DNA from 4 places in the Paracoccus sp. S4493 genome. Region 4 is predicted to be linked to each of the others. Evidence: riboswitches for the same ligand, from Rfam matches in the RefSeq annotation. Region 4 holds a riboswitch; each other region holds the start of a gene.
What was found. A riboswitch is a leader RNA that binds a small molecule or an ion and turns the genes downstream of it on or off. The one in region 4 is predicted to bind cobalamin.

Region 1 (4,206 bases), on a different contig from region 4:
CGATGATGAAGCTGGTCAGGGCGTTGAACAGCTGCGACCCGGCGATGCCTGCCAGCACGATCTGCGCGGCACCCCGCGCCCCCGGACCGCCGCCCGACAGGCGCGCCAACCCCACCACCAACGCAAAGGCCGCGATCGCGCCCAGCATCGCGCCCGCCGACATCGGCACGAACCCCGCGCCGATCCCCGCCACCGCGACCGTCACGGCCCCCGTAGACGCCCCCGCCGAGATGCCCAGCAGATAGGGGTCGGCCAGTGCGTTGCGCAACAGCGTCTGCAGGACCAGACCCGAGATCGCCAGCCCCGCCCCGCAGGCCCCTGCCACCAGCGCGCGCGGCAGGCGATAAGCCCAGACGATACCCTGATCGATCGGGTCCAGCGGATAGCCCGCACCCAGCATCTGGTTGGCCAGCGCCTGCCAGACGGTCGAGAGGGGGATCGGCGTTTCTCCCAGGGCGGTGCCGGCCAGGGGGGCCGCCACGATCAGCAGCGACACCCACAGCCAGACCGGGGCCAAGGGGCGGCGGGCGGTCGGCACCCCGACATCGGCGGTCATTCGGACAGCCCGTCCATGCCCGCCGCCAAGGCCTCCAGCCCGTCGATCATGCGGATGCCGGGATGCAGCGCCTCGGCGTCCAGGATGACGATACGATCCCGGCGTACGGCGGTCATCCGGCGCGTGACCGGGTCCGTCTTCAGAAAGCGCAGCTTTGCCTCGACATCGTCGGCGGGAAAGCGGCGGCGGTCCATGCGCGCGATCACCAGCACCGAGGGGTCGGCACGGGCGATCGTCTCCCACCCCACGGCGGGCCATTCCTCGTCCGAGGTCACGACATTGCGCAGGCCAAGGCGGTCCATCATCCAGGCCGGGACGCCCATCCCGCCCGCCATGTAGGGGTCCAGCGCCAGATCGGCCGAGGAGAACCAGACCGCCGCGGACGCATCCGGCAGGTCCATCGCCCGCGCGCGCTCCACGACCGCCGCCTCTCGGGCCTGCAGGTCGGCGATCAGCGCACGGCCCGCGTCCTGCGCGTCCATGACCCGCGCGATCTGGTCGATGCCGTCCCACAGCGTCGCGATGTCGAAGGGCGCAAGGCGGGTGCCGTCGGCGCCCACGCTGTTGTCCTTGCCTTGGCAGTCCGTGGGCATGACATAGGCCGGAATGCCCAGATCGGCGAACTGTCGGCGCGTGCCGACCGCCCCTTGGTCCCCGATCATCCAGGCGAACATCGTCGGCACGAAGCCGGGGCGCCGGTTCACCACCGATTCAAAACTGGGCGTGTCGTCGCTGATGCGGTCCACCGTGGCGTCATCCTCCGCAAAGGCGGGCAGCACCGGGGTGAACCACAGCGCGGTCCCGGCCATCCGGTCCGCCTGGCCCAGCGCATACAGGATCTCGGTCGTGGACTGGCCGATCGACACGACGTTGTCGGGACGCGCGGGGATGGTCACCCGGTGCCCGCAATTGTCGATCACCAGCGGATAGTCGGTCGGCGCGGCAAGGGCCGCCTGGCCCAGGCCCAGCGCCACCGCGGTCGTCAGGAAGATTCTGGTCGTCATGGTCGTCCTTCATGAAACGAAGGACGGGGCTGAAAAAGGCGCAGCGGCGTCACCGGGGTCCCACCCGCCTTCGCGGTCGCGTCGGACGAAGGCCGTGGATCGGCGCATGCGGTCTTTCTCCGGGGCACCCCGCCCGGGTTGGTTCAAGTCATGATGGCAGGTCTCCTGACTTGCGGATCGCGGCCTTCCCCGCCTTCCCGGCGCAGGGGGCGCCAGTGGCATCATGGGGTCGGCTACCGCTTACAGTTGCGGGGGCAGTCGCGGATTCGGCGCCTGATGGCTACACCTCACCACGTTCCCTTTTCACCCTGCCGGGGCCTTGGCCGGCACGGGAACCATCACGGACGGAAATGCCGCCGGGTGGGGACAAAGTCAACCGCCGCGGCAAGCAGCCCGCAGCCGACCCGGCCACCACGGCCGACGCACTGCGACACCTACGGCTTATGCCAGCCTGACCCCGGCGACCGGTGCGCCGCAGGTCGAACGCGCGGGCGCCCTGCGAAGGAAGTAGTTGGTCGCAGTCCTTCCTGCCCAGCATGGATGAAGGGCGTCAGACCGCCGGGCGATGGGGCGCCTGACACCGCAGGGCTTCAAACCTGGCCGGGCCTCTTTTGCCACAGGTGGCGAAGGTCCAGCCGGGGATAGTCCCGCTCGATCTGACTGCCCCAGAACAGGCCTGCGATCGGGGCGTCGGGATGGTCGGGATCAAGGCCATAGTCGATCTGGGCGATGCGTTCGGCCGGCATGTGCAGGGTGTAACGCAGGAACAGGAACTGCTCCAGCCAGGCGTCATGGTCCTTGTTCGTGAACAGGTCCGGGCGGGGGACGGGTTTGGGGTCGTGCATGGTGGGTCAGCCTTGGGTGACGGATCCCGATTGTCCGTCAATCCGCCTGCCGGTGCAACATTCCCGTCCCCGAACGAAAAGGGGGCACGCCGCATCCGGCATGCCCCCCCAATCCACGGTAGGCGATCAGTAGATCGCCAGGGCCGGGAACAGGATCAGCAGGCCCACCGCCAGGATCTGCAGCCCGATGAAGGGCAGCAGGGCGCGGAAGATCTCTCCCAGCGAGATGTCCGGCGGGGTCACCGACTTCAGGTAGAAGGCGGCGGGCCCGAAGGGCGGCGACAGGAAGCTGACCTGCATGTTCATCGCGAACAGCACGCCGAACCAGACGGGGTCGTATCCCAGGCTGACAATGATCGGCACGAAGATCGGCATTGTCAGCAGCGCGATGCCGACCCAGTCCAGGAACATGCCCAGCACGAACAGGATCGCCATCATGAACAGGATGATGATCGTCGGGTTGTCGCTGATGCCGGTTATCAGTTCCGACACGAAGTTGATGCCGCCCATCAGGTTGAAGACGCCCACCAGGGCGGATGCGCCGATGCCGATCCAGACGATCATGCCGACCGTCTGCAGCGTCTGCATGGCCGCGCCGCGCAGCAGGCCCCAGGTAAATTCGCCGCGGATCACGGTCGAGATCAGCACGCCCGCCACGCCCACGGCGCTGGCCTCGGTCACGGATGCGATGCCGCCATAGATGGAGCCCAGCACCATAATCACGACCAGGATCGGCAGGAACAGGCCCTTGAGCAGGCGCAGCTTTTCGTCCCGCGGGACGCGGGCGGTGACGGCCGGGGGCACGTCGCCCGGCGTCAGCCAGGCACGGATCAGTACATAGGCCACATAGAGCAGCGCCAGCATGAAGCCCGGCACGAAGGCGGCCGTGAACAGGTCGCCGATCGAGACGTTCGCGGTCAGGCCATAGATAATCAGCACGATCGAGGGCGGCACCATGGTCCCCAGGCTGCCGCCCGCGCAGACGACCCCGATGGCCAGCTTGCGGTCATAGCCCTGGGCCAGCATCTGGGGCAGCGCGATCAGGCCCAGCAGCACGACCTCTCCGCCGATGATGCCGGACATGGCGGCCAGGATGACGGCCACGAAGATCGTCTGGACCGCCACGCCGCCGCGGATGCGGCCGCCGACCAGGCGCATCGCCTCGAACAGGTCGCGGGCGATGCCGCTGCGGTCCAGGATCGCGGCCATCAGCACGAACATCGGCACCGACACGAAGACGAAGCTGGACACGAAGGTATAGACGCGGCTGGTGATCAGCGGCACCACGTTCGGGCCGAACCATCCCAGCGCGAAGATCAGCGTGACCAGCAGCGTGACGAAGGCCAGCGGGATGCCCGTCAGCAGCAAAAGCAGCAGCAGCGCGAACAGAAGGCCCGTCCCGGCCTCGATCCCCAGGGATTGCAGCGAACCGAAGATCTCCATCAGCGGGCTCCCTTGTGCCCGCGGGCATAGTTGACGGTCAGGATGGCGAATTGCAGGGCCATGATCGCCAGCGCCACCATCAGCAGCACCTTGAGCACGCCCGGATAGGCCGGGTTCCAGGCCGAACCCGAGGTCTCGAGGTGAAAGCTGCCGTCGGGGCGCCAGGCGGACCGCTTGACCATCTGCCAGGCCGCCCAGGCGAAGGCGCCCGAGGACAGGCCGCAGATCGCCGAGATGAGGATGTCGGCCACGCGCCGCGCGGCGGGCGGCAGCAGGTCATAGACCAGGACGACCCGGATGTGCCGGTCGCGCGCGGTGCACAGCAAGCCCCCGTAGACGAACGAGATCGCGCACAGGA
Region 2 (4,206 bases), on a different contig from region 4:
GGATCAGGATGCCGCGCGCGCCCGACAGGGTGTTCTCGACATAGGTGTCGACCGAGACCGGGTGCCGCAGTGCCACCAGGTTGCACAGCCGCGTGGGCGGAAGCCCCCCCGCCGCGCGCCGCCAGCCTTCCGCAAAGGCCCCCAGGTCGCTGTCCGAAAAGGACAGGACCACCAGATCGCCGGGCGTCTGCCCGGGATCATAGGGGGCGTCGGACTGTTCAAGCCCGACCTGTTCGCGGAAGATGACATGCATCAGGCGGGGACACCCTCCAGCACGGCGCGGATCGCGTCCGGGTTCACGTCGTCGTGCTCCGCGATCACCACCAGGCGCGACCGACGCGGGGTCTGGCCCCAGGGGCGGTCGTACTGATGGCGCACCCGCGCGCCCACGGCCTGCAACAGAAGGCGCATGGGCTTGCCCGCGACGGCGACATGGCCCTTGACGCGCAGCACGTTCTGCTCGGCGGCCAGACGGGCGATGCGGGCGGCCAGATCGGCCGGGTCGGTAATCTCGGGCAGGTCGATGACGACGGTGTCGAAATCCTCATGCTCGTGGTCGTCGGCGCCGTCATGATGGCTGGGGCGGGCGTCCAGGTCGTCCTCGGCGGCCTTGCCCAGACCCAGGATCAGGCGCGGATCGACCGCGCCCTCGGTCACGGTCAGGATGGGCAGGGGGCGGGGCAACTCGGCCTCGATCGCGGCGCGGGCGGCGGCGACGCCTTCCGGTCCGGCCAGATCGGCCTTGGTCAGCAGGATCACGTCGGCGCAGGCGATCTGATCCTCGAAGACCTCGGACAGGGGCGTCTCGTGGTCCAGGCCGGGGTCGGCGGCGCGCTGCGCGTCCACCGCCGCCACGTCCGGGGCAAAGCGGCCGGCCGCCACGGCCTCGGCGTCGGCCAGGGCGATCACGCCGTCCACGGTGATGCGCGAGCGGATGGCGGGCCAGTCGAAGGCCTTGAGCAGGGGCTTGGGCAGCGCCAGCCCGGACGTCTCGATCAGGATGTGGTCCGGGCGGGCGGGAAGCGCCATCAGCGCCTCCAGCGTGGGGATGAAGTCGTCGGCGACGGTGCAGCAGATGCAGCCGTTCGACAGCTCGACGATATTCTCGGCCGGGCAGGCGGCGTCGGCGCAACCCTTGAGGATGTCTCCATCGACACCCATCGTGCCGAATTCGTTCACGATCACCGCAAGGCGCAGCCCCTGGGGGTTGGCCATCAGATGGCGCACCAGGGTCGTCTTGCCCGACCCCAGAAAGCCGGTGATCACGGTGACGGGGGTCTTGATAAGGTCGATCATGGTCACTCCTGCGACAGGGTATGCGGGGGGATGCGGGCAAGGCTCTGCTTGCGGAAGACGGCGGGGCGTTCGCGCCACGGCACGATGCCGTCGGCGGTCCCGGCATAGGCGCGCGCGCCCGACAGGATGTCGGCGGCGTCGTCCAGCGTCAGGCGGCCATAGACATAGGACCACTTGCCCGGCGCGGACAGCGCGACGGAACAGCCCTGCGAACAGGCGGAAAGGCATTCGACGGGGCGGATCTCGACACCGTCTGGGGCGGTGCGGGACAGAAGGTCGTGCAGCCGGGCGCCAAGGCGCGGCGCGTCCGGGCCAAGGGCATCCGTCCTTGCGGCATCGGTCCCTGCGGCATCGGGAACCGGGTCGGGCACGGTGCCGCGACAGGTGGTGCAGACATGCAGAACGGCGCGCATCGCGGCCCCTTCCTTGTTGCGGCAAGGGGCGTCCGAGAGGAGGCGGCACGGGGCATCCGGCCATCACCTGCCGGTCGCGAAACACCCCGTTCGCCCGTCATCGTCAGGTGCTGGCAGGTCTCCCGGCTTGCGGATTCAGGGGCGGATGCCCCGACGGTCGTCCCACCTTCCCAGCCCCAATCGGGGCCAGTGGATCGGGCGACCTCTCCGGTCACGGTCGCGGGGGCGGCTGCGCTTGGGGTCGCGGGTCTGGTGACCCGGGGCCTTGTCGCATTCCCTCTTCGCCTGTCATAGACAGGAACCAACACGCCCTCACCCAAACCCCCGCACCCGCCGTTTGTCAACCGCAAGGAGCGACCCGATGACGCAGACCGACCCGATTTCCGCCGAGGACCAGGACCGCCACGCCGCCAAGATGGCCAGGAAAAAGGCCGCCCGCGACCGCATGATGGAGACCAAGACCGGCGAAAAGGGCCTGATCATCGTCCATACCGGGCCGGGCAAGGGCAAGTCGTCATCGGGGTTCGGCATGATCATGCGCTCCATCGCGCACGGGATGCCCTGCGCCGTTGTGCAGTTCATCAAGGGCGCGTGGGACACGGGCGAACGCACGCTGCTGACCACGCATTTCACCGACATCTGCCAGTTCCACGCCATGGGCGAGGGCTTTACCTGGGAGACGCAGGACAAGTCCCGCGACATCGCCATGGCGCAGGCCGGATGGGCACGTGCGCAGGACCTGATCCGTGACCCGGCCATCCGCATGGTCCTGTTGGACGAGATCAACATCGCGCTGCGCTATGGTTATCTGGACGCGGCCGATGTGGTGGCCTTTCTGCAGGCGGAAAAGCCCGCCATGACCCATGTGGTGCTGACCGGGCGCGGCGCCCCCGACGCGCTGATCGAGGCCGCCGACCTGGTGACCGAGATGACCCAGATCAAGCATCCGTTCCGGTCTGGGATCAAGGCGCAGGCCGGGGTCGAATACTGACACCCGCCGGTTGGCGGTCAAAAAACCTCACGCGGCGGTGAACCCTCGGGGGGAGTCACGGGTTCCCTCTGGTATATCCCAATCGCCGGAGCCCGCCTGACGTGACCCCACCCCCGCTTGCCCCCGATGCCGCCCTGTTCCTGGATTTCGACGGCTGCCTGGTCGACATCGCCCCCCGGCCCGATGCGGTCGTTGTCACGCAGGCGCTGCGCGACCGGCTGGCGGCGCTGTACCGGCGGCAGGGGGGTGCGGTGGCGCTGATCTCGGGGCGCGACGTGGCCGACCTGCGCGGACATGTGGACGGGTTCGAGGGCATCGTGGCGGGCAGCCACGGCGCCGAACTGTCGCTGTGCCCCGGCCGCATCCAGACCCTGCACCGGGTCGATTTCGACGCGGGCCCCCTTCATGCCGCGGCCCATGCCGCCGCCGCGCCCCATCCCGCCCTGCTGGTTGAGGAAAAGCCCCACGGCGTCGCACTGCATTATCGGGACGCCCCCGATCTGCGCACCTTTGTCGAGGGGGTGATGCAGGATCTGGCCGACCGGAACCCGCATCTGGTGCTGCAGCCCGCCAAGATGGCGGTCGAGCTGCGCCCCGGTGGCGTCGGCAAGGACAGCGCGCTGGCGCATCTGATGACGCTTGAGCCCTTCGCCGGGCGCGTGCCGGTCTTTGCGGGCGACGATACCACCGACGAACCCGCCATGGCCGAGGCGCAGGCCCGCGGCGGCTTTGCCATCAAGATCGGCGACGGTCCCACCGCCGCGCATCACCGATTGTCCGACCCTGCCGCGCTGGCCGCCTGGCTTGACGCATCGCTGAACTGAGGAATGCCCATGTCCACCGAACCGCGCCTGATCGTCGTCTCGAACCGCCTGCCGCTGGGGGACGACCCCTCGGGGGGGCTGGTGGTGGCGCTGGAGGATGCGCTGCGCAGTTCCGGCGGGGTGTGGGTGGGTTTCTCGGGCGAGGTGACGGACGATCCCGCGCCCGACCTGCAGGACCATCCGGGCGCGGCGTTCCAGCGGCTGTCCTTTGACCTGACCCCGCAAGAGCATGACGAATACTATCTGGGCTATTCCAACTCCATCCTGTGGCCGCTGTGTCATGGGCGCCCCAACCTGATGCGCATCAGGCCCGAATACCTGGATGGATATGCACGGGTGAACCAGCGCATCGCGCGGATGCTGCTGCCGGTCCTGCGCCCCGATGACCGGATCTGGGTGCAGGATTATCACCTGTTCCCGCTGGCCGCCGAACTGCGCGCCCTGGGGGTGGAAAACCCGATCGGCCATTTCCTGCACATTCCGTTTCCGGGTCCGGCCGATTGCGCGGCCCTGCCCAACCCCGCGCAGCTGTTCGATTGGCTGTCCCATTACGATCTGCTGGGGTTCCAGGCCGAACGCGACCTTGGCGCCTTTGCCGAAAGCGCGCGCCAGCTGGCGGACGGCGATCAGGTCGCGCCGGACCGCTTCCGGCTGTCGGGACGCATGGTCCGCACGCAGGTCT
Region 3 (4,206 bases), on a different contig from region 4:
AGGCGGGCCTGATGCTGACCGCGGAGGAGGATCGCGTCACGTCGCTTGCCTATTCCTTCTGTCGGATCGTCGTCGCGAATTCCGCGCCGCTGGTCATCGCGGATGCCCGGATCGATCCGCGGTTCAGCGGGCATCTTGCCATCGGCAGGTTCGGCGTGGTCGCCTATCTGGGCGTGCCGGTCAAGGACGAGACGGGCAGGGCCATCGCCGCCCTCTGCGTGGCCGAAAGCAGGCCGCGGGACTGGACGTCGGCCAATGTCGAGGTGCTGCAGGCCTTTGCGGAAGGTGTCTCGACCCAGATCAAGACGATGGTCCTGTCCGAACGGATGCGGACCGCCATCGGTCAGGAACCGGGCGGCGCCTCGGCCCTGCCACAGCCGACCAGCGCGGTCCTGACCTATCACCATGCCCCCGACGGGACCGAGACGATCGACGCCGCGACCGCGGAGACGCAGCAGATCTGGGGCATCCCGGCCGCCGAATACATGGCGCGGTTCGGCGATGTCTTCGCCTTCTGCATGGTCGAGGATTACCCGCTGGCCCGCGCATCGTTCGGAAACTCTGCCGCCGGAATGATCCCATGGCACCATCGCTGGCGCATTCGTCTGCCTGACGGTCAGGTCAAGTGGCTGGAGGGGCATGGGCTTCCCGCATCCGGTCGGAACGGCGGGCTGACATGGGACTGCACGATCAACGACGCGACCCGCCTGACATCCTGACGTCCCGCGGGCCGGTCACGCTGCATCGTCGCGGGCAAGCAGATAGCAATCCATGATCCAGCCATGCGCCGCCCGGGCGGCGGCGCGCGCCACCTCGATCCGTGGTCCGGCCTCGGTCAAGGGGCCCGCCTCCAGCAGTTGTTCGGGCATGCCCAGATAGGCGCCCCACCAGATCTGCAGGCCCTTCGGGGGCAGCGTCGCAAAGGCGCAGGTGCCGTCCAGCATCACCACGACCCGGTCGGCGTCGCCGGGAAAGCCCGCGTCGCGCAGCCGCCGCCCGGTGGTGATCCGCACCTCGGATCCCAGGGCGTTCAGCGGAATGGCATGGGCCGCGCACAGGGCCTGGATCGCGGTGATTCCCGGGATCACCCGTGCGCGCCAGTCCAGACGCGCGGCAATGCGCAGGCTGCTGTCATAGAGCGACGGGTCGCCCCAGACCAGCATCGCCACCGTCCCGCCCTGCGGCAGCGCCGCCGCGACGGCCCCCGCCCAGGTTTGCGCGATGGCATCATGCCATCGGTCGACGGCCTCCAGATAGGGCAGGTTTGCATCGCGCACCGGCAGGTCGATCTCGGCCACGGCGCCGCCGGGGCGGTGGCGGTCCAGCATCGCGCGGCGCAGATGGGCCAGATCCTCCTTCCCCGCCCCCTTGCGGGGGATCACGACCAGATCGGCCTCCTGCAGGGCGCGGACGCCCTGCAGGGTCAGGTGGTCGGGATGGCCCGTGCCGGCCCCGATCAGCACCAGATCGATCATGCGTAGAGCCGGGGCGTCACCAGCCCGCTGCCGCGCAGGCCGCGCGCCGCCTTGGCGCCCGCCAGCACGGCCAGATCGACCAGCGGCTCGACCACGATGACCAGCAGATAGGCCGCGCCGAAGGACAGGACCCCCGCCGTCGCACCGGCGCCCTGACCATAGAACGCCCAGAACGCGACCCAGGCCACGATGCCCCCCTGATAGGTCGCCGACAGCGCCAGCGCCTGGCCATAGCGCAGGTCCACATAGGCCGTTCCCGGCGCGATCACCCGCCCCGCCACCGCCTGCAGCGCGAACAGCGGCACCAGCAGCGTGGTCACGTTCATCCCGTATTGCGGCAGATCGAACGGCGCGAAGAACAGTCCCTGGATCAGCAGGCCCAGGGCCAGCCCGATCGCCGCCGGCGCCGCGCCCAGGATCAGGAACAGCGTCGATCCCAGGATCAGGTGCACCTCGGACACGCCCACGGGCGCGGTGGGCAGGACCTGGAAGAACACGAAGGTCGCGGCCGTCGCCAGCGCCCCGCGCGCCGCCAGCGACGCCCCGCCCTGCGCGCGCAGGGCCTGGGCCGCCAGCCTCAGCGCGTAAAGCCCGGCCGTGGCGGCCGTGGCATAGCCCAGTATCAGCTTGGCGCCGGTGACGACGCCCTCTTCGATATGCATGTCATCCTCCTGTGGCCGTCCACCCGACGGCATGGGGTTGCCTGACATGGCCGGTTTCCTGGCTTGCGGGTCCGGGCGCGGCGTCGGCCTTCCCGGATCGCTCCAGTGGCATGGGTGACGCGCGCTCTCCGCATACAGTCGCGGGGGCGGCCGGGGCTTCGGGTGCCGCGATTGGGTCCACCCTTCCCCGTTCCCGATGAAGCCCGGCGTTTCACGCCTGACGGGCACCATTCAGACGGTCAGATAGACGGGATCGCAGGGCCTGCGTCAAGTCGCGGCCGGGGCGATCAGGTGAAAGAACGTGCCGGTCACATGCCCGCCCCCGGACATCGTCCGGTGGCTGCCGGTTTCCTCCACCGCGGCGCCGGTCGCGTCGGTCACGCGCGCCAGGGGCGCATCGGGCTGGGACAGGATCGAGGCATAGTGGAATTCATGCCCCCGCAGCGCCGTGCGACCCAGTCCCGGCAGGGCGGTCAGCGGATCGGCGCGGCGGTATCCCAGATGCATCCGGCGCTTGGCATAGCTGGTCTCCAGCCCCAGCAGCCCCAACATCGGGTGCCGTTTTCCATCGGCATCCACCAGACCGGCCCCAAGCGCCATGTATCCCCCGCATTCCCCATGCACCGGCCGCGTCGCGGCAAAGCGGTGCATGGCCGTGCGGAACCCGGCGCAGGCAGCCAGTCGGGGCGCGTGCAACTCCGGGTAGCCGCCCGGCAGCCAGCAGCAGTCGGCGCTGTCATCTGGCCCCTCATCCGCCAGCGGAGAGAAGGGCAGGATCGTGGCCCCCGCCCGCCGCCACGCCTCCAGCACATGCGGATAGACGAAGCTGAAGGCCGCATCGCGGGCCAGCGCGATCCGCCCGCCGGGGGGCGTCAGCGGTCGGGGTGCGGGCGCCTCGGGCAGGGCGCGATGGGCGGCGGCTGCGATGATCGCCTCCAGGTCGCAATGCGCCGCGATAAAATCGCCCGCATGGTCCAGGATCGCTTGCAGGCCCGCCGTCTCCTCGGCCTGGATCAGGCCCAGATGGCGCTCGGGCAGGGTGATGTTGCCCTGCCGCGGCAGGCTGCCCAGCACGCGGATGCCGGCCTGATCCATCCCCTCGCGGATCAGCCGGTCATGGCGCGGCGAGGCCACGCGGTTCAGCACCACCCCCGCAAAGGGCAGATCGGGGCGCAGCGTGGCAAAGCCCCGCGCCGTGGCCGCCGCCGATTGCGCCTGCCCGCTGACATCCAGGATCAGCACCACCGGCCAGCCCATCATCTGGGCGATCTCGGCGCTGGAGCCGATGCCGGTTTCCCCCTTCGTCGCGACCCCGTCGAACAGGCCCATCGACCCCTCGGCCAGGACCAGATCGGCGGGCGGCTGGCCGGTCGCATGGGCGATCAGCCGCCCCGGCTCCATCGCCCAGGCATCCAGGTTGAAGCTGGCCCGCCCCGAGGCCGCCAGGTGGAACCCCGGATCGATGTAATCCGGCCCCGACTTGAAGGGCTGCACCACCAGCCCGCGCCTGCGCAAGGCGGTCAACAGGCCCAGCATCAGCATCGTCTTGCCGGTCCCCGATGCGGGGGCCGAGATCATCAGGCCCGGCGTCAGGGGGCGCGTCATTCCGGAAACCTCGGAGCGTTGCCCACGGGGCGATAGCGGCGGTCGTAATCGGTGGCGTAAAGACGGCTGTCTTCGAACCCCTCGCCCGCCAGCGCGGGCCCGACCAGGATCAGCGCGGTCCGGTCGATGCCCTGCGCGTCCACGGTGGCCAGCGTCGCGCGGATCACCCGCTGGTCCGGCCAGCTGGCTCGCCAGACCACCGCCACCGGGCAGTTGGGGCCGTAATGCGGGGTCAGATCGGCCACCACCCGGTCCAGCGCGTGGATCGACAGGTGGATCGCCAGCGTCGCCCCGGTCGTGGCAAAGGCCGCCAGCGACTCGCCCTCGGGCATGGTCGAGGCGCGCCCCGGCGTGCGGGTCAGCACCACGGATTGCGCAAGGCCCGGCAGGGTCAGTTCGGTGTGCAGCGCGGCGGCGGCGGCGGCAAAGCTGGGCACGCCCGGCGTCACGTCGAAGGGGATGTC
Region 4 (4,206 bases):
AGCGCCGCCCGACGGTCGGGGCGCGGGTCCGCCTGCAGTGCCGCCAGGTCGCGGTCGAACTGCGCCACGATCCGGTCGGCGCGGTCCCGTCGGCCCAGCACGTCGCCCATCAGGCGCAGGTTGGTGCGGATGCTGTCCAGGTCCGTCCCCATGTCGAAGGTCGCTACGCGCAGGCCCAGCCTGTCCAGCATGTCCAGCGTCGCCGGAGAGGAATAGGTGCCCGCCAGCACCAGATCGGGCTGCAGGGCCAGGATATCCTCGGCCTGGCCGCGGTTGGTGGGATAGGCCTCGGCCTCGCGCGCCATGGCCGAAGAGACCGGGTCCTGCGCCAGATAGCTGACCGAGGCCAATTGTCCCGGCGCCGCCACCAGTATCGCCAGCTGATCGGTGCACAGGTTGATCGACACCACCCGCACGGGCGCATCGGCCCATGCGGGGGCGGCCATCAGCGCCAGCCCGATCAGCCCGCGGATCACCAGCGCGCCTGCAGGCCGATGGTGCCGGTCCGCCACTGGTTCGCAAAGCCCCAGACATCCGAATAGTCGCGGTCGAACAGGTTCACCACCCGCGCCGTTGCCCGCACGTTCGGCGTCAGGTCATAGCCCGCGGCAAGGTTGACCACGGTATAGGACGGCAGTTCGCGCGTCTCGAACCCGCCCCAGAACTGGGTGTCGAAGGTGCCCGCCACATGGCGCAGATCGCCCGTGACCGACCCGCGCCCGTCCAGGACCGACAGTGTCGCGCTCAGGCCGGCCTCGTGCCGGGGGCGACGGGTCTTGACGCTGCCATCGGGATTTTCCGCGTCCAGATAGGTATAGCTGGCCCCCAGGGTCAGACTGTCTGTCGCCAGAATGCGGGCCGCGACCTCGACCCCTTGGCGGGGGCTTTCGCCGGACTGGTTGCGATAGGAATAGAACGCCACGCCATCCTCAATGCCGACAAGATAGTCGGTGATCTCGTCCTCCAGCGTCTCGTTGAAATAGGTGACGTCGATGGTCCCGCGACCGTCCGGCAGCTGCGCCTCGACCCCCAGGTCAAAGCCGCTGTTCTTTTCCGGGCGCAGGTCGGGATTGCCCTGATAGACGGTGCCGAAGAAGCCGGCATCGGCATACAGCTCGAAATAGGACGGGTTCACCAGCCCCGTCCCGGCGGATGCGTGCAGGCGGAACGGACGGTCGGGCATCTGCCAAGACAGGCCCAGGTTCCAGCTGGTGAAATCGGCAAAGACGCGGTTCGCGTCGTGGCGCAGCCCGGCCTGGACATCCAGTCCGCTGGCCAGCATCGCGCGGTATTCCAGCGCGACCGACGACATCTCCCGGGACTGCCCCGGCGCAGTCGAGTTGCTGTCGCGCTGATGTTCCGCCAAGAGGTTCAGCAGCTGCGAGGCATCGGCGGCCGACCCGTCCAACCCCAGGCTGGCGCGGTATTTCAGCTTTTCGGTCTGGCCGCGCCGGAACGGGCTGTTGTCCTGGCTCTGCCGGGTGATGCTGTGCTGATAGTCCAGGCGCTGGACCAGGCGGCCGTCCAACGCGGTATGTTCCGCCCAGACCCCGCCCTGAAACTCGTCGCGGCGGCCGAACAGGTCGGCATCGACCAGATAGCTTTCGGCATCGGTCGCGGCAAAGTTCTCGGCGTCAAAGCCGTAATCCTCGGTGGACTGGCGCAGCGCCACCCCAAGGCGCAAATCGTCGGTGGCCAGGACGTCGCCGGACAGGACGGCGGTCTTGCGGTTGATCCCGTCCTTGCCGCCGCCATCGCCCGACTAGTCATAGCCCAGATCGTCGCGCGCCGACAGCGACAGCCGCAGCCCGCCCCGCTCCCCGCGACGGCTGACATGGACCGACGCCGCCCCGCCGTTCCCGGCCTCGACCGAGCCGCCATAGGACAGGCCCTGGGGCGCGTCGCGCGTGATGATGTTGATCACCCCCGCCGACGCGTTCGATCCATAGAACACCGATTGCGGCCCGCGCAGCACCTCGATCCGGTCGATGTCGGTGGTCTCCAGCCCGGTCAGCACGTATTCGTCCTCGCCCCCCGCCGCCTCGATGCCGTCGATCAGGATCAGGGTGTGGTTCGCCTCGGCGCCGCGGATGCGGACCTGTGCGATGCTGGCGCCGCTGCCGCTGACCGACACGCCGGGTAGCGCGCGCAGGGCGTCCTGGACGGTGGCGATGCCGCGATCCTCGATCTCGGTCGCGGTCAGGACGGTGTGGGCGCGGGCATAGCCGTCCTGGGCCACGGGCGTGATGCCGGCGGTCAGCACGATCTCGTCCAGCAGGATGGGTTCCCCTGGTGCCGCACCTTGCGCGGCGGCGGTCACGGGAAGGGCGACAAGCGTCGCCAGAAGACAGATCGGACGGCGCATCGGCACGGACCTTTCAAGGCAGGCACGGCCTGCGGCAAACAGAAATGTCCGGCACACGGACCCGGTGGGTCGCGGCAGGACGGTGACTGTCACCACTGCGGATCAGCCGCTTTCCTGGCACGCCCCGCGCCGGAAATGGGTGAGTGCTGCGGCAGGTCTCCTGGCTTGCGGGTCGATGCCTTGGCCGGCCTTCCCGGATCGCTCCAGTGGCATGATCGGCCATCGCTCTCCGCTTACAGTTGCGGGGGCAGCCCCGGATTGGCACCGGCGTTCCCTTTTGATCCGGCATGCAGGCCGGAACCGTAGCGGCGCCCTTGTGGCGCAGAGGCCCCGGAGCTGTCAACGGGATTCGCCCACCCGTTCCACGCCCGGCAAAAGGCGGTCACCGCCCGCCCCGGCCCGATCCCAGACCGGCCGAAATCCGTTCCGCCGCGGTGGCGACCATGCCGCCGATGCGGTCGACGGCGGCATCGGTCATGCGGTTCGTGGGGCCCGACACCGACACCCCGGCCACCGCCTCGCCATAGCTGTTAACGATGGAGGCCGCGACACAGCGCATCCCCAAGGTGCGCTCCTCGTCGTCAAAGGCAAAGCCGCGATGGCGGATCAGGGCGATGTCTGCCTGCAGCGCGTCCGCGTCGGCGATGGTCTTGTCCGTAAACCGGGTGAAGGTCGCGTCGCGCAGGAACACCGCCAGCCGCGTCTGATCGAACGCCGCCAGCAGCGCCTTGCCGATTCCCGATGCGTGCAGCGGAGACCGGGTGCCGGGCGGGAAAAACGCGCGGATCGTCTGATGCGTCTCGCCCTGGCTGACAAACAGCACGTCGCCGTCGCGTTCGATGCCCAGGTTGGCCGTCTCTCCGGTCAGGGCCATCAGGTCGCGCATCACTGCACGGCTGCGTTCGACGATGTTGGTGCGGCGCAGGAAGGCCGAACCAAGGCGGAACGCCTCGGGGCCGATGAACCACTCCTGCCGGTCGGGATTGTTCTCGACATAGCGACGGTGTTCCAGGGTGGCCAGGACGCGGTGCATGGTGGCGGGCGACTGGTCCAGATGCGTGGACAGCCCGGTCAGGGTGATCCCCTCATGTGCGGCCAGGGCCTCCAGCACGTCCAGCCCGCGGTCCAGGGCCTGGATGCTGGCGGCGGGCTGATCAGCCTTGCCACCTTTTGGCCGTCCCCGCTTGCGCACCGGCTGCTGCATCGGAATCACGCCCCTTCCGTCTGTAACACCACAAAAAAATAATTTCATGAAAGCCGTTTTCCGGCAATGAAAAAATCACGCGCCCATGATTTCGCTGCGAAACCTGCATTAAACCAGATTTCCGAAAAACGATTTCAAAAAAATTTACTGGTTTGCGGACCCGTGCTACACCTTGTCGCATCAAGGAGAAGCCGACCGTGAGCACCCAGAACCCGATCTTCATTCCCGGCCCGACGAACATCCCCGAGGTGCTTCGCAAGGCCGTCGACATGCCCACAATCGACCATCGCAGCCCGATGTTCGGAAAGATCCTGCATCCCGCGCTGGAGGGGGTCAAAAAGGTCCTGAAATCGACGCAGGCGCAGGTCTTCGTGTTCCCCTCCACCGGCACCGGCGGGTGGGAGACGGCGATCACCAACACGCTGTCGGCGGGCGACGCGGTTCTGGCCACGCGCAACGGCATGTTCAGCCACCGCTGGATCGATATGTGCCAGCGGCACGGCCTGGACGTCCAGGTCGTGGACCAGTCCTGGGGCGAAGGCATCCCCACCGACCGGTTCGAGGAGATCCTGACCGCCGACACGGCCCATCGCATCAAGGCGGTCCTGGCCACGCATAACGAAACCGCCACCGGCGT

Region 1: linked by a shared signal. The riboswitch ahead of TW83_RS09695 (ABC transporter substrate-binding protein) and the one ahead of TW83_RS22100 (TonB-dependent receptor plug domain-containing protein) in region 4 are both predicted to bind cobalamin.
Region 2: linked by a shared signal. The riboswitch ahead of TW83_RS04490 (DUF1636 domain-containing protein) and the one ahead of TW83_RS22100 (TonB-dependent receptor plug domain-containing protein) in region 4 are both predicted to bind cobalamin.
Region 3: linked by a shared signal. The riboswitch ahead of TW83_RS09830 (energy-coupling factor ABC transporter permease) and the one ahead of TW83_RS22100 (TonB-dependent receptor plug domain-containing protein) in region 4 are both predicted to bind cobalamin.

What each region holds. Positions count from the first base shown of each region.
Region 1 is NZ_JXYF01000053.1:15,627-19,832, reverse strand. Features, by position in the region: gene TW83_RS09700 (iron ABC transporter permease) at 1-556, opposite strand, end outside; gene TW83_RS09695 (ABC transporter substrate-binding protein) at 553-1,560, opposite strand; cobalamin riboswitch at 1,698-1,915, opposite strand; gene TW83_RS09690 (hypothetical protein) at 2,151-2,405, opposite strand; gene TW83_RS09685 (TRAP transporter large permease subunit) at 2,532-3,848, opposite strand; gene TW83_RS09680 (TRAP transporter small permease subunit) at 3,848-4,206, opposite strand, start outside.
Region 2 is NZ_JXYF01000021.1:33,567-37,772, reverse strand. Features, by position in the region: gene cobN (cobaltochelatase subunit CobN) at 1-253, opposite strand, end outside; gene cobW (cobalamin biosynthesis protein CobW) at 253-1,296, opposite strand; gene TW83_RS04490 (DUF1636 domain-containing protein) at 1,299-1,709, opposite strand; cobalamin riboswitch at 1,804-2,030, opposite strand; gene cobO (cob(I)yrinic acid a,c-diamide adenosyltransferase) at 2,071-2,700, shown strand; gene otsB (trehalose-phosphatase) at 2,802-3,524, shown strand; gene TW83_RS04475 (trehalose-6-phosphate synthase) at 3,534-4,206, shown strand, end outside.
Region 3 is NZ_JXYF01000055.1:17,855-22,060, forward strand. Features, by position in the region: gene TW83_RS19350 (GAF domain-containing protein) at 1-719, shown strand, start outside; gene cobF (precorrin-6A synthase (deacetylating)) at 735-1,475, opposite strand; gene TW83_RS09830 (energy-coupling factor ABC transporter permease) at 1,472-2,137, opposite strand; cobalamin riboswitch at 2,168-2,384, opposite strand; gene TW83_RS09835 (cobyrinate a,c-diamide synthase) at 2,405-3,742, opposite strand; gene cobM (precorrin-4 C(11)-methyltransferase) at 3,739-4,206, opposite strand, start outside.
Region 4 is NZ_JXYF01000123.1:23,069-27,274, reverse strand. Features, by position in the region: gene TW83_RS14530 (ABC transporter substrate-binding protein) at 1-476, opposite strand, end outside; gene TW83_RS22105 (TonB-dependent receptor) at 473-1,684, opposite strand; gene TW83_RS22100 (TonB-dependent receptor plug domain-containing protein) at 1,763-2,365, opposite strand; cobalamin riboswitch at 2,498-2,685, opposite strand; gene bhcR (HTH-type transcriptional regulator BhcR) at 2,748-3,569, opposite strand; gene bhcA (L-aspartate--glyoxylate aminotransferase BhcA) at 3,767-4,206, shown strand, end outside.